Regions from separate parts of the Bradyrhizobium sp. ISRA464 genome, predicted to be linked through region 1. Evidence: predicted binding sites of a transcription regulator. Region 1 holds the regulator's gene; the other holds the start of a gene.
What was found. The regulator PhoB, encoded in region 1, activates phosphate uptake and scavenging genes when phosphate is short. The targets are predictions, from matches to a motif close to TGTCATNNANCTGTCAT.
Positions count from the first base shown of each region.

Region 2: a site for PhoB is predicted at 5,236-5,252, ahead of MTX19_RS01550 (alkaline phosphatase D family protein). Genes of this name have one in related genera too.

Region 1 is NZ_CP094526.1:929,482-936,965, forward strand. Features, by position in the region: gene pstC (phosphate ABC transporter permease subunit PstC) at 1-705, shown strand, start outside; gene pstA (phosphate ABC transporter permease PstA) at 710-1,555, shown strand; gene pstB (phosphate ABC transporter ATP-binding protein PstB) at 1,552-2,370, shown strand; gene phoU (phosphate signaling complex protein PhoU) at 2,382-3,101, shown strand; gene phoB (phosphate regulon transcriptional regulator PhoB) at 3,160-3,870, shown strand; gene MTX19_RS04340 (GcrA family cell cycle regulator) at 3,969-4,481, opposite strand; gene MTX19_RS04345 (aspartate aminotransferase family protein) at 4,966-6,174, shown strand; gene argF (ornithine carbamoyltransferase) at 6,174-7,100, shown strand; gene MTX19_RS04355 (Hsp33 family molecular chaperone) at 7,251-7,484, shown strand, end outside.
Region 2 is NZ_CP094526.1:319,893-327,376, reverse strand. Features, by position in the region: gene MTX19_RS01580 (invasion associated locus B family protein) at 1-326, opposite strand, end outside; gene MTX19_RS01575 (SDR family oxidoreductase) at 460-1,299, opposite strand; gene MTX19_RS01570 (NADPH:quinone oxidoreductase family protein) at 1,402-2,382, shown strand; gene MTX19_RS01565 (YkvA family protein) at 2,465-2,842, opposite strand; gene MTX19_RS01560 (4a-hydroxytetrahydrobiopterin dehydratase) at 3,075-3,380, opposite strand; gene MTX19_RS01555 (TAXI family TRAP transporter solute-binding subunit) at 3,592-5,004, shown strand; gene MTX19_RS01550 (alkaline phosphatase D family protein) at 5,316-6,878, shown strand; gene MTX19_RS01545 (N-acetylmuramoyl-L-alanine amidase) at 7,116-7,484, shown strand, end outside.

The DNA of each region.
Region 1 (7,484 bases):
ATCATTGCGATGCTGATCGCAATTCCGGTCGGGCTCGGCATTGCTGTGTTCCTGACCGAGTTGTGCCCGCAATGGCTGCGCCGCCCGATCGGCATCGCGATCGAGCTGCTCGCCGGCATCCCCTCGATCATCTACGGCATGTGGGGCTTCTTCGTGCTCGGCCCGTTCCTGGCCAACACGTTCCAGCCGTTCATGATCAGGATCTTCGACGGCGTGCCGGTGCTCGGCAGCATCTTCGCCGGTCCGCCGTCCTATCTCAGCCTGTTCAACGCCTCGCTGATCCTCGCGATCATGGTGCTGCCGTTCATCACCGCGATCTCGGTCGACGTGTTCAAGACCGTGCCGGCGGTGCTGAAGGAAGCCGCCTACGGCATGGGCTGCACCACCTGGGAGGTCGTCCGCAGCGTCGTGATCCCCTACACCAGGGTCGGCGTGATCGGCGGCATCATGCTGGCACTCGGCCGCGCGCTCGGCGAAACCATGGCGGTGACCTTCATCATCGGCAACTCGTTCCGCATCTCCTCGTCGATCTTCGCGCCGGGCACCACGATCTCGGCGGCGATCGCCTCCGAATTCGCCGAGAGCGACGGCCTGCACCAGTCCGGCCTGATCCTGCTCGGCCTGCTCCTGTTCGTGCTGACCTTCTTCGTGCTGGCCGGAGCGCGGCTGATGCTGCTGCGGCTGGAAAAGAAAGCGGGGAAGTGACGCCATGAACCCGATCTACAAATCACGCCGCCGCAGTGACATCGTCGTCCGCGCCTTGTGCATCGGCGCCGCGCTGTTCGGCGTCACCTGGCTGGCGCTGATCCTGTTCACGCTGCTCTACAACGGCGTCGCGGGCCTGAGCGTGCAGCTCTTCACCCAGAACACGCCGCCGCCGGGCTCGACCGAGGGCGGCCTGCTCAACGCCATCGTCGGCTCGATCATCATGACGGTGATCGGGGTCGGCATCGGCGCGCCGCTCGGCCTGTTCGCCGGCACCTACCTTGCCGAATACGGCCGGCATGACAAGCTCACCTCGGTGATCCGCTTCATCAACGACATCCTGCTCAGCGCGCCCTCGATCATCATCGGCCTGTTCATCTATGGCGCCGTGGTGGTGCCGATGCGCGGCTTCTCGGCGATCGCCGGCGCGCTGGCGCTCGCCGTGATCGTGATCCCGGTCGTGCTGCGCACCACCGAGGACATGCTGCTGCTGGTGCCCAACCCGCTGCGTGAGGCGGCTTCCGCGCTCGGCCTGCCGCGCTCGCTGGTGATCAAGCGGATCGCCTATCGTGCCGCCCGATCGGGTCTGATCACCGGCGTGCTGCTGGCCACCGCCCGCGTCGCCGGCGAAACCGCGCCGCTGCTGTTCACCGCGCTGTCGAACCAGTTCTTCAGCCTGAGCCTGACCAGCACGATGGCCAACCTGCCGGTGACCATCAACAACTTCGTGCAAAGCCCCTACGCCTACTGGAAGGAGTTGGCGTGGAGCGGTGCATTGCTCATCACCATCACCGTGCTCGCGCTCAACATTGGCGCGCGTATCCTCGGTGCCGAAAGGGCCGCAAAATGACCGAGCTTTCCGTTTCGACGACTGTCGCGAGCCACGTTCCCCAGGTGCCGCTTCCGGAGGCACCGCCGAAAGTCACGGTGCGCAACCTCAACTTCTATTACGGCGAGCACCACGCGCTGAAGAACATCAACCTGACGCTGGGCACCAACCGCGTCACGGCGTTCATCGGTCCGTCGGGCTGTGGCAAGTCGACGCTGCTGCGCATCTTCAACCGGATGTATGACCTCTATCCGGGCCAGCGTGCCGTCGGCCAGTTGATGCTGGACCAGACCAACATCCTCGACCCCAAGCTCGACCTCAACCTGTTGCGCGCGCGGGTCGGCATGGTGTTCCAGAAACCGACGCCGTTCCCGATGACGATCTACGAGAACATCGCCTTCGGCATCCGTCTCTACGAGAAGATCTCGAAGTCCGAGATGGACGACCGCGTCGAGAAGGCGCTGCGCGGCGGTGCGCTGTGGAACGAGGTCAAGGACAAGCTGAACGCTTCGGGCCTCTCGCTCTCGGGCGGACAGCAGCAGCGCCTGTGCATCGCCCGCACGGTCGCGGTGCGGCCCGAGGTGATCCTGTTCGACGAGCCGTGCTCGGCGCTCGACCCGATCTCGACCGCCAAGGTCGAGGAGCTGATCCAGGAATTGTCCGAGGACTACACGATCGCGATCGTCACCCACAACATGCAGCAGGCGGCGCGCGTGTCCGACAAGACCGCCTTCATGTATCTTGGCGAACTGATCGAGTTCGACGACACCAACAAGATCTTCACCTCGCCGAGCGATCGACGCACCCAGGACTACATCACCGGCCGGTTCGGCTGAGGAGACACGCGATGGCTTCTGAACATACCGCCAAGGCATTCGACAGCGATCTGCAGGAACTCACCCGCCTGGTCGCCGAGATGGGCGGCCTCGCCGAGCGCATGATCACCGAGTCCGTCGACGCGCTGATCCGCCGCGACGTCGCGCTCGGCAAGCGCGTCGTCGCCGCCGACGTCGAGATCGACGGTCTGCAGCGCATCATCGAGGAGCGCGCGGTGCTGACGATCGCGCGCCGCCAGCCGATGGCGATCGACCTGCGCGAGATCGTCGGCGCGATGCGGGTGGCCACGGATCTCGAGCGGATCGGTGACCTCGCCAAGAACATGGGCAAGCGCGTCGCGGCGCTGGAGAGCGATTTCCAGCCGCTGAAGCTGATCCGCGGCCTCGAGCACATGACCGACCTCGTGCTGTCGCAGGTCAAGTCGGTGCTCGACGCCTACGCCGCACACGACCTGCCGGCTGCGATGACCGTCTGGAAAGGCGACGAGGAGGTCGACGCGATCTGCACCTCGCTGTTCCGCGAACTGCTCACCTACATGATGGAGGACCCGCGCAACATCTCGTTCTGCATCCATCTGATGTTCTGTGCCAAGAACATCGAACGCATCGGCGACCACGCCACCAATATCGCCGAAACCGTGTTCTACATGATCGAAGGCCAGCAGATCACCGACAAGCGACCGAAGGGCGACATGACCACCTTTGCCACGACGGTGCCGGGCAACGGCTAGCTGAGGTGCTTGGTTCGCGTCCGGGCAACGGATCAACACAGAGAAAGAACATAGACCGATGAGCGCACGCATTCTGGTAGTCGAAGACGAGGAAGCGCTGACGACGTTGTTGCGCTACAACCTCGACGCGGAAGGCTACGACGTCGAAACGGTCGGGCGCGGCGACGATGCCGACACAAGGCTGAAGGAGCGTATTCCCGATCTCGTGGTGCTTGACTGGATGCTGCCGGGCCTTTCCGGCATCGAATTGTGCCGCCGCCTGCGCGCGCGCCCCGAGACCAAGCAGCTTCCGATCATCATGCTGACCGCGCGCGGCGAGGAGAGCGAGCGGGTGCGCGGTCTCGCCACCGGCGCCGACGATTACATCGTCAAGCCGTTCTCGGTGCCGGAGCTGCTGGCGCGCGTGAAGGGCCTGTTGCGCCGCGCGAGCCCCGAGCGGCTCGCGACCGTGCTGACCTATGGCGACATCGAACTCGACCGCGAGAAGCGCCGCGTGGCGCGCTCGGGCCGTCCGATCGATCTCGGGCCGACCGAGTATCGCCTGCTCGAGTTCTTCCTCGAGCATCCCGGCCGCGTGTTCAGCCGCGAGCAGCTGCTCGACAGCGTCTGGGGCCGCGACATCTATATCGACGAGCGGACCGTCGACGTGCATATCGGCCGGCTGCGCAAGCTGCTCAATCCCGGCCGCGAGCAGGATCCGATCCGCACCGTGCGCGGCGCCGGCTATGCGCTGGACGACCGCTTCGCCAAGGCCGAGCCGCAGCAGTAAGCGTGAGTGTCGTCGCGGCGCCTGCCGGGACACATCACCAGACTCTGCAGGCATAAAAAATCCCCGCTTGCGCGGGGATTTCGTTTTATGAGCTGTGTTTACCGTGTCGGCGGTTTGTTGGCCGGGCGGCGCCGATCGGCGGCCGGCTGGTAGGCGACACGCGAGTGATGCGCGCAATAGGGCAGGCCGGTGAGCGCCTTGCCGCCGCAGAAGAAGAATTCGGGGCTCGAGGGGTCGCCGACCGGCCAGTGACACGTGGCCTCGCTCAGCTCGAGCAGCGACAGCCGCTGGCTCATCGGCACCACATTGTCATAGGCGACCGGATCCGGCTCCAGCTCGACCTCGAAGGCGTGCGCGAGCGCGGTGTTGCCGCGCGAGACCGGGCGCGCCACCCGCATCATGTGTTGGGCGGGACGGGCCTTGCGCTGCCGCGGGGCAGCCGTGGAGGGGGCCTTGGCACGGCCGGACAGGCCAAGCCGATGCACTTTGCCGATCACGGCGTTTCGCGTCACATTGCCGAGTTCCGCCGCAATCTGGCTGGCCGACAGGCCCGCCTCCCAGAGCTTCTTCAGCTGCTCGACGCGATCATCGGACCAGGTCAATACCGTCATCGCATTCTTCCCTTCGCCTTGCGCCGGCCAGACATTGGAGCGGCGCTGCGAGCCAAATCTGACAAATATCCCTGCGGTCAGAATCCCTTAGCCCTCGCCGGACGCGGTTTCGCGCCCGAACGTGTACGCAGAACGAAAGCTACTTAGAGGGTCCAATACTGCCGCACGAGATGTCGTATCCGACAGGCCAAACGCTACAATATGGCGTGACTCTGGCGCAAGAGTCCGCGGCAACGCGTCCACATGTTCCCACACTTATGCATTGCAATGAGGCTTTTCCACCTCACCGGAATGCACCGGATCGCGCGCGTTTCGCATTGCAGGAAGGTCACTTCGTGGCGATTGACAGCGACTGCCCGCAGCATACAATGTTCGCCACGTGCCGCCCGAAAAGGCGGCACGTTTTGTTTTCCGAAGCTGGCCGTTGCTGCGCTGGCGTCAAGGCACGCGGCAATTGTCGGCCTCAAACCCGTCAGTGATTGCCATGACCAATAGCGCCACGTCGCATCTGCTTCCCGTCTTCGCCAGGGTCGATCTCGGCTTCGAACGCGGCGAGGGCGCCTGGCTCATCGCAACCAACGGCGACCGCTACCTCGATTTCACGTCGGGTGTCGCGGTCAACGCGCTCGGGCACGCGCATCCGCATCTGGTCAAGGCGCTGCAGGAACAGGCGACCAAGCTCTGGCACATGTCGAACCTGTTCAAGAGCCCGGACGGCGAGGTGCTCGCCGCGCGGCTGTGCGAGCAGAGCTTTGCCGACTACGTGTTCTTCTGCAATTCCGGCGCGGAAGCGATGGAAGGCGTGATCAAGCTGGTCCGCCACTATCACTTCTCCAAGGGGCATCCCGAGCGCTACCGCATCATCACCTTCGAGGGCGCGTTCCATGGCCGCACGCTCGGAACGCTGGCCGCCACCGGTTCCGCCAAATATCTCGAGGGCTTCGGCCCGCCGATGGATGGTTTCGACCAGGTTCCGCACGGCGACATCGAGGCGGTGAAGAAGGCGATCGGGCCGCACACCGCCGGCATCCTGATCGAGCCGGTGCAGGGCGAGGGCGGCGTGCGTTCGGCGCCGCAAGCCTTCTTCAAGGCGTTGCGCCAGCTCTGCGACGAGCACGGCCTGTTGCTTGCGTTCGACGAGGTGCAGACCGGCATGGGCCGCACCGGCGAACTGTTCGCCTACAAGCGCGTCGGCGTGACGCCCGACGTGATGTCGCTTGCGAAGGCGCTCGGCGGCGGCTTCCCAATCGGCGCCGTGCTGGCGAGCGCAAAGGCCGCGGCTGGCATGGCGCCGGGTTCGCACGGCTCGACCTTCGGCGGCAATCCGCTGGCGGTGGCGGCGGCCAATGCCGTGCTCGACGTCATGCTCAAGCCTGGCTTCTTCGATCACGTGCAGAAGATGTCGTTGCTGCTCAAGCAGAAGCTCGCCTCGGCCGTCGACCGCTATCCCGGCGTGATTTCGGACGTGCGCGGCGAAGGCCTGTTGATCGGCGTCAAGGCCGTGGTGCCCTCGGGCGATCTCGTCACCGCGCTGCGTGAGCAGAAGCTGCTCACCGTCGGCGCCGGCGACAACGTCGTCCGGTTCCTGGCGCCCCTGATCGTCACCGAGGCCGAAATCGACCAGGCGATCGGAAGCCTTGAGCGCGCCTGTGCCGCGCTGGCGACCGCACAGCCGAAGAAGGCGGCAGGATGATGAGCAAGCCTGTCCGCCACTTCCTCGACATTAACGAATTGCCGCTCGCCGAGCTGCGCAACATGCTCTCGGCCGGCGCCGCCATGAAGGCGAAGCTGAAGGCCCACGAGAAGGGCAGGAAGCCGCTCGAAGGCAAGACGCTCGCGATGATCTTCGAGCGCCCGTCGACCCGCACGCGGGTGTCGTTCGACGTCGGCATGCGCCAGCTCGGCGGTGAATCGATCATGCTGACCGGCGCCGAGATGCAGCTCGGCCGCGGCGAGACCATCGCCGACACCGCGCGCGTGCTGTCGCGCTATGTCGACGCGATCATGATCCGCATCCTCAACCACGATGCGCTGCTGGAGCTTGCAGCGCACGCCACCGTTCCCGTGATCAACGGGCTGACGCGTCGCTCGCATCCGTGCCAGGTGATGGCCGACCTGATGACCTTCGAGGAAAATCGCGGGTCGATCGAGGGCAAGACGGTGGCCTGGACCGGCGACGACAACAACGTGCTGGCCTCCTGGGCGCATGCCGCCGAGCGCTTCAAGTTCAATCTCAACGTGGCGACCCCGCCGGAGCTCGCGCCGAAGAAGGCGATGCGCGACTGGATCAAGACCACCGGCGCGTCGATCGTGCTCGGCACCGATCCGGAAGCCGCGGTCCGCGGCGCCGATTGCGTCGTCACCGACACCTGGGTGTCGATGGGCGACAAGGAGGGCGAGCACCGCCACAACGTGCTCAGGCCCTACCAGGTCAATGAAAAGCTGATGTCGCTGGCCAAGCCCGACGCGCTGTTCATGCACTGCCTGCCCGCGCATCGCGGCGAGGAGGTCACCGACGAGGTGATCGACGGCCCGCAGTCCGTCGTGTTCGACGAGGCGGAAAATCGCCTGCATGCGCAGAAGGGCATTTTGGCCTGGTGTTTTAACGCGGTCGCATAGCGCGCATTTAATGCTGTCGTCCCGGCCTCGCGCCGGGAGCAGTAACTGCTGCTGTGAGTTGTCGCGAATACTTGAGCTCATCAGGCTTGGGCTCAGGCGTCGCGCGTGTGCCCCTTTCGTTTTGCGGTCCGAGACCCCAGATAGAGCGCCATGGTTCCACAATCCCCCGACACCAAAATCGCTGCCGAGGCGCCGACCCGCGCGCCATCGGCTATTCCGGTTGACGACGCGGTGCTGGCCTTCGAGGTCGACGCGCTCGACCTGCGCGGACGGCTGACCCGGCTCGGTCCCGCGCTCGACGAGATCCTGCACAAGCACGATTACCCGCCGCCGGTGGGCAAGCTGCTGGGCGAGGCCATCGTGCTGACGACGCTGCTCGGCTCA
Region 2 (7,484 bases), 610 kb from region 1:
ACCTTTTCCGCCGGACGGGTCGAGACGAAGGCATAGGCCGGATCGCGCGGCCTGTTCGGCGGATTGGTCTTCGACGACGACGGCTTGGCGAGCGCGAAGCAGACCTTCTTGCCGTTCGGCGAAGCCGTGTAGGCACCCCAGGTGCCGTATTGGCCGATCAGCGTCGGCTCCGCACCGCCGGCCGCAGCCGCGGCAGGCGACGCGGGCTTGGCTGCTTCCTTCTTCGGCGCAGTTTGTTTCGGCGCAGCGTGCGCCGGTGCAAGCGAGATGATCCCGCACACCAGACTACCCGCAACCAGCGATGTCAGTATTTGCCGCACGGCCAACTGGTTCCCCCATCATTGTGACTGGAAGATGGCTCGGCGATTCCCCTCCGCCGGCTCGGATGGATAACCGGGAAACGTCTTCTTGGGAAGGCAGTTACGCCAGGAGACGAGCGTGCGGCACAGAAGCGGCGCGTTACCTCTTGGCGCGCGCTGCGCGCTGCTTCTCCCACTGCGCGTCGGTCCATTGCAGCAGGTCCTCCGCGCCGGAACTGCGCAAGTGAGAGCCGCCATCCTGCACCACCATCTCGCCGTTGATGTAGCCGGCCTGGTCGGAGATCAGGAAGGTCGCGAGGTTGGCAAGTTCGGAATGCTCGCCGGCGCGGCCAAGCGGATTGCGGTGCGACCAGCTCTCGCCGCGGCCCTCGGGACGCAACTGTCCGGTGGCGCCGGGCGTCGGGAACGCACCGGGCGCAATCGCCACCGTGCGGATGCCCTTCGGACCCCACTCGACCGCGAGGCTCTTGGTCATCGCCAGCACCGCGGTCTTGGCCATCGACGACGGCACAGTGAAGGCGCGGCCGGTGATGGTCGAGGTCGAAAGGATCGAGAGCACCACGCCCTTGTGCTTGCCCTCGATCCAGCGGCGGCCGGCCGCGAGCGTGCAATACAGCGTGCCGTGCAGCGTCGGAGCGAGGATCGCGTCCGCCGCGCGGAATGACAGATGTTCGGTCTGCGCGATGAAGGTTGCGGCAGCATTGTTGACGAGTACGTCGATCGGCGCCTCCTGCCAGATCTGGTCCATCATCGCCTCAACCGCCGCGCCATCGCGAATATCGCATCGCGCGGTGGAGACTTTCGCGCCAAATTCGCTGCGGAATTTTCCTGCGGTCTCCTCCAGCAATTCCTGCCGACGACCACAAATGATCAGTTCGGCGCCAAGCTCGGCAAAGCGACGCCCCATGGCAGCGCCAAGGCCGGAGCCGCCGCCGGTGATCAGGATGCGCTTGTTCGCCAGCAGGCCTTTTTCAAACATAGTTTGATCCTCCGCTTGTATTGTCGCTCCGCCGTAAATCCGGCATGAAGCTCTCAGCCTAGAACGCTGAAACCTTTGTGTGTCCGAAAATCAGGTGTGTCCATGAAAGCCATCCTCTGCTCGCAATACTGTCAACCCGACGATCTCGTGCTGGCTGACGTGCCGGATCCCGTGGCAGGTCCCGGCGAAGCCGTGATCGCGATCAAGGCGGCTGCGCTGAACTTCTTCGACATCTTGATGATCCAGGGCAAGTATCAGATCAAGCCGCCGTTCCCGTTCTCGCCGGCTGCGGAAGTCGCAGGCGTGATCGAGAGCGTCGGCGAAGGCGTCACCGATCTCAAGCCCGGCGACCGCGTCGTGGCGTCCTGCGGCCATAACGGCGCGCGCGACAAGATCGCGCTGCCGGCGAATGCGATCGTGAAGATCCCCGACAATCTCGACTATGACCGCGCCGCCGGCATCATCATCATCTACGGCACCGCGCTGCATGCGCTGGAAGATCGCGCGAGCCCGAAGCCGGGCGAGACGCTCGCGGTGCTCGGCGCCGCCGGCGGCACCGGACTTGCCGCTTGCGAACTCGGCAAACTGATGGGCCTGAAGGTGATCGCCTGCGCCTCGTCGGACGAGAAGCTCGAATTCGCCAAGCAGCACGGCGCCGAGCTGACGCTGAACTACGCCAAGGAAGATTTGAAGGAAGGTCTGCGCAAGCTGACCGGCGGCAAGGGCGCCGACATCGTGTTCGATCCGGTCGGCGGCGCTTACGCCGAAGCTGCGCTGCGCTCGACCGCGTGGGAAGGCCGCTTCCTGGTGATCGGCTTTGCCGCCGGCGAGATCCCGAAGATCCCGCTCAACCTCGCGCTCCTGAAGGGCTGCGACATCAGAGGCGTGTTCTGGGGCGCATGGGCGCGGCAGAATCCGGAGAAGAACCGCAAGAACCTCGAGAAGCTCGTGCAGTGGACCGCGGAAGGCAAGATCTCATCGCATGTCGACCGCACCTTCCCGCTGTCGCAGACCGCGGAAGCCCTGAAGGTGCTCGCCGGCCGCAAGGCGATGGGCAAGGTGATCCTGCATCCGGGAAGCTGAGAAGAGATCGCGTAGCCTCGGATGAAAGCCAACGGGTCGCGCGAACGCGCGCCCCGTTGGCTTCATCCGGGCTACGCGGCGCTTACTCCTCGCTCAGCGTGGCGCGTTTCAGCGCGGCACGCGCGGCCTCGCGATGCTCGGGCGTGATGTGGCTTGCCACCATGCGGATCGCGGTCGCGAGCACCGCCGCATCGTCGGTGAAGCCGAGGATCGGCATCATGTCGGGAATGAAGTCGAACGGCAGGATGAAATAGGCGATGGCGCCAAGCAGCGCCGCCTGCACATGGCGCGGCGTCTGGCGATCGAAGGCGCAGTAATAGGCCGCGAGCAGATCCTCGGCGAAAGGCAGCCGCGCCACCACCTTCTTGAACTTGATCCAGAAGCGGCGGCGCACGCTTTCGCGATCCTGGGCCAGCCGATCGGCGGGCTCGAATCCCACGCTGTGTTCGGTCGATGCCATCGCAAGGCTCCTCGACGCCGCGCAGCAGTCGGGCGACGTTCGGTGCGAATCTGGTGATGTCAGACGGCCGCCGCAAGGCGTGCTGCATCGTCAACGCCCTGACCCCTCATCCTGAGGAGCCGCGAAGCGGCGTCTCGAAGGATGCAGGCCTGGGCCTCATGGTTCGCCTGGCGATGTGCAGCATCCTCCAGAGACGCGCGTTCCGCGCTCCTCACCATGAGGACTGACAAAGTCAGCTCACCCCGAGCTGCCTTGCGATCGCGTTCATGGCCTTGGCGAGCTCGATGTCGCGTTTGGTCACCCCGCCGACCTCGTGGGTCGCCAGCATGACCTCGACCGTCTTGTAGACGTTCTTCCATTCAGGATGATGGTCGTTCTTTTCCGCGACCAGGGCCGCGCGACACATAAAGCCAAAAGCTTCGTTGAAGTCCTTGAACACGAAGGTCTTTGTGATGGCCGCACGGCCAGGCATCTCCGCCCAGCCGGCCAATTCCCAGAGCGCGGCCTTCCTTGCTTCCGCCGACAGCAATTCCACCATGACAGCCCTCCTGTTTGGCCCCAACCTTAACCTAACGGCCGGCCTGCGGGATGGGATCCACGCCGAAATTAAGGCCGAAATTGCGTCCTATCGCCGCTGCTAACCATGACGGAGATGTAACGTCGGCCGTCCCCGGAATTTGCTACAAATCAGGGATGTATGCGCGCCGGCCCTTTTGAGATTGAGCCCCAAGCTTTTGTTTGCGAGATCGATGACCAACGGCACTGGCCCCGCCGACATATTGCCGAAGCCGCCCCGTTCTGCGCGGCAACGGCTGACATTCGTGCTGATCGCGGGTGTGCTCGCCATCATCGGCACGCTGGCTGCAGGCTATTATTTCGCGATGCGGCCGGTGACGCTGCGCATCGCGGTCGGCCCGCCCAACAGCGACGATGTCAAGCTGGTGCAGACACTGGCCCAGGCTTTCAACAACCAGGCGAATAGCCAGGTCAAGCTTCGCCCGATGCAAACCGATGGCGCTCCGGCGAGCGCGCAGGTGCTCGCCGACGGCAAGGCCGATCTCGCCATCATCCGCGGCGATCTCGAAGCGCCGAAGAACGCGCAGGCGGTTGCGACGCTGCGCAAGAATGTCGTGGTGATGTGGGTTCCACCCGCGGCGAAAGGCAAGCGGCGGAAGGGCCCGAAGATCACCAAGATCGCGCAGCTTGCCGGCCACAAGATCGGCGTCGTTGGCCGTACCCAGGCCAACGTCAATCTGCTCAAGATGATCCTGGTGCAATATGGCATCGACCCGATGAAGGTCGATATCGTCCAGTTCCCGGTCAATGAGGCGGTCGAGGCGATCCGCAACCAGAAGGCCGACGCCTATCTCGCCGCAGGTCCCGCCAACAGCAAGATCACGATCGACGCGATCGCGGCATCGGCCCATGACGGCAACGAGCCGACCTTCCTCGCCATCGATGCCTCCGAGGCGATCGCGCAGAACCATCCGGCCTATGAAGCCTCGGAAATCCCCGCCGGCTCGCTCGGCTCAGCCGACCGGCCGGAGGACGAGGTCAAGACCATCAGCTTCTCGCATCACATCGTCGCCCGCAAAGGCCTATCGGAATCGACGGTGGCAGCGTTTACGCGGCAATTGTTCTCGATTCGGCAGTCGCTGAAGAGCGATTTCCCGCTCGCCGCCAAGATCGAGACCCCCGACACCGACAAGGACGCCGTCATCCCGGTGCATCCGGGCGCCGCCGCCTTCGTCGATGGCGAGGAAAAGACCTTCCTCGACCGCTACAGCGATTACATCTGGTGGAGCCTGATGGCGCTCTCGGCGATGGGCTCGGCCGGCGCGTGGTTCGCCGGCTATCTCAAGCAGGACGAACGCAACACCAACACCTCGCAGCGCGATCGCCTGCTGGACATGCTGAAGGCTGCGCGGCGCAGCGATTCGACCGATGAGCTCGACCAGATGCAGGCGGAGGCCGACGACATCCTGCGCGACACGCTGGTGTGCTTCGAGCGTGGCGCGATCGAACAGGGCACGCTGACCGCGTTCAACATCGCGCTCGAGCAGTTCCACAACGCGGTCGCCGACCGCAAGGCGCTGTTGATGAGCATGCCGCAGAACCTGCAGCGCGCCGCCACCCAGTTCCGCGCGGCGGGCTCGGCATAAGGGACGACTCCCTCTCCGCGAACTCATTCCGCCTCTCCCGCTTGCGGGGTCGAGACGAGCGAAGCTCGCTCTTAGGCCGACGCGCGTAGCGCGGCGGGTGGGGGCTCTCTCCGCGGCATCATTCGCGGAGAGAGCCCCCACCCCACCCTCCCCCGCAAGCGGGAGAGGGAGCCTGACAGACGTGCTCACCTCACGAGGCACGTCGCAGTTCTCCCGCGCGCAGCCACTCCCTGTAATCTCTCCGTCATGGAATTTTTCTAGGTCTTTGCCAGCTTGCGGCGCAGTGTCGCGTCCTGTTCCTGGAGGCCCCCATGACGATCCGGTTTTCGCGCAAGATCACTCGCCGACGTTTCCTGTCCACCGCGGCAGCGACCGGGGCCGGCGTCATTGCGATGCCTTATCTCTCCCGCGGCGCCGACCGGCCGGCGATCACCCATGGTGTGCAGTCCGGCGACGTCGGCGTCGACGGCGGCGTGGTCTGGGCCCGGGCCGATCGCCCGTCGCAGATGATGGTCGAGGTCGCGACCACGGAATCGTTCAAGGATGCGCGCACGCTGCCGCCGATCGCAGCGCTGCCGGAGAGCGACTTCACCGCCAAGATGCTGCTGGAGAACCTGCCCTCCGGCCAGGACATCTTCTATCGCGTTCGCTTCCGCGATCTCTCCCACATCGACATCGCAGGCGAGCCGGTGATCGGCCGCTTCCGCACCGCGCCAAGCGATCGCCGCGACGTCTCCTTCGTGTGGGGCGGCGACGTGGCCGGCCAGGGCTGGGGCATCAATCCCGATGACGGCGGTATGGTCACCTTCTCCGCCATGAAGAAGCACAAGCCGGATTTCTTCCTGCATTCCGGCGACACCATCTATGCCGACGGCATCGTCACGGCCGAGCAGAAGCAGCCCGACGGCAAGATCTGGAAGAACATCACAATTCCGGAAAAGGCCAAGGTCGCCGAGACGCTCAACGAATTCCGCGCCGCCCACAAATATAATTTCCTCGACGAGAATCTGCGCGCCTTCAATGCCGAAGTGCCGATCTTCGTGCAGTGGGACGATCACGAAGTGATGAACAACTGGTCGCTGTCGAAGCAACTGCCCGACGCCTACAAGGAGCGCGACATCATGCTGCTTGCCGCGCGTTCGGCCCGTGCCTTCCACGAGATGTATCCGATGCGCGAGAGCATCGTCGAGCCGGGCCGGGTCTACCGCACGTTGAGCTACGGCCCGCTGCTCGACGTCTTCATGCTCGACGAGCGCAGCTATCGCGGCCCCAACGGCCCGAACCTGCAGGAGACCTATGGTCCCGACGCCTATTTCCTCGGGCCCGACCAGCTCGCCTGGCTGAAGCGCGGCTTGCTCAACTCGCGCGCCACCTGGAAGGTGATCGCCTCCGACATGCCGCTCTCCCTCCTCGTCTATGACGACGCGGCCAACAAGAAGGGTTCGGAAGCCTTCGCGCAGGGCGACGGTCCGGCACGCGGCCGCGAGCTCGAGATCGCCGACATCCTGCGCTTCATCAAGACCGCTGGAATCGTCAACACGGTGTGGCTGACCGCCGACGTGCACTACGCCGCCGCGCACTACTACAACCCGAACAAGGCGCAGTTCCAGGAGTTCGATCCGTTCTGGGAATTCGTCTCCGGCCCGCTGCATGCCGGCACGTTCGGTCCGAACGAACTCGACAACACGTTCGGCCCCGAAGTGAAGTTCGTGAAGGCGCCGGGCGAAGCGAACCAGAACCTGCCGCCGTCGGCCGGCATGCAGTTCTTCGGTCACGTCAAGATCGACGGCAAGAGCGGACAGATGACGGTGAGCCTGCGCGATCGTGCCGACGCCGAATTGTGGTCGATCACGCTCGATCCGAAGTCGGTGTAGTCCGCTCGCATCCACTACGGAACCGCGCCCTTTCCCGGACGCCCTGACCCAAGGCCAGGGCGACGCGATTGACCGGGGGTGGACGTCACCGGCCCGTTCCGGTATCGATATCAGAGCCGTTATGCTGGGGGCCCGGAGGGGCGGAGCATGAGGCGCTGCGAGTCCATTCGTGTGCTCGGTGGCATCGTCGCGGGATCTCGGCCTTGCCGCCTGATTGTCGTCGCCATAGCAGTGTTCGTGCTGCTGCCGATCGAAGCCAGCGATGCCGGCTGGCTGCCGCGTATCTTCAAGAGCTCGTCAAAGCACGCCGGCTCGCCAAAGCGCGTGAAGTCGGCAAGGCCGGCCAAGTCGGCAAGGCACAGCGTCTCACCAAAGCCCCACGCTACACGGCTTGCCGCACTCGGGCCGGCCGTCCTGCCTCGTTCCGCTCTCAAACCGGCCTCGGCAAAATGCGATCCCTCGACATTCCGGGTGGTTCTCGATGTGGGGCATACGGCTGAATCGGAGGGCGCGATCAGCGCTCGCAATGTCGCCGAGTACATCTTCAACCTGCGCCTTGCCCGGCTGATCGACGAGAAATTGAAGGCCGAAGGCTTTGCCGAAACC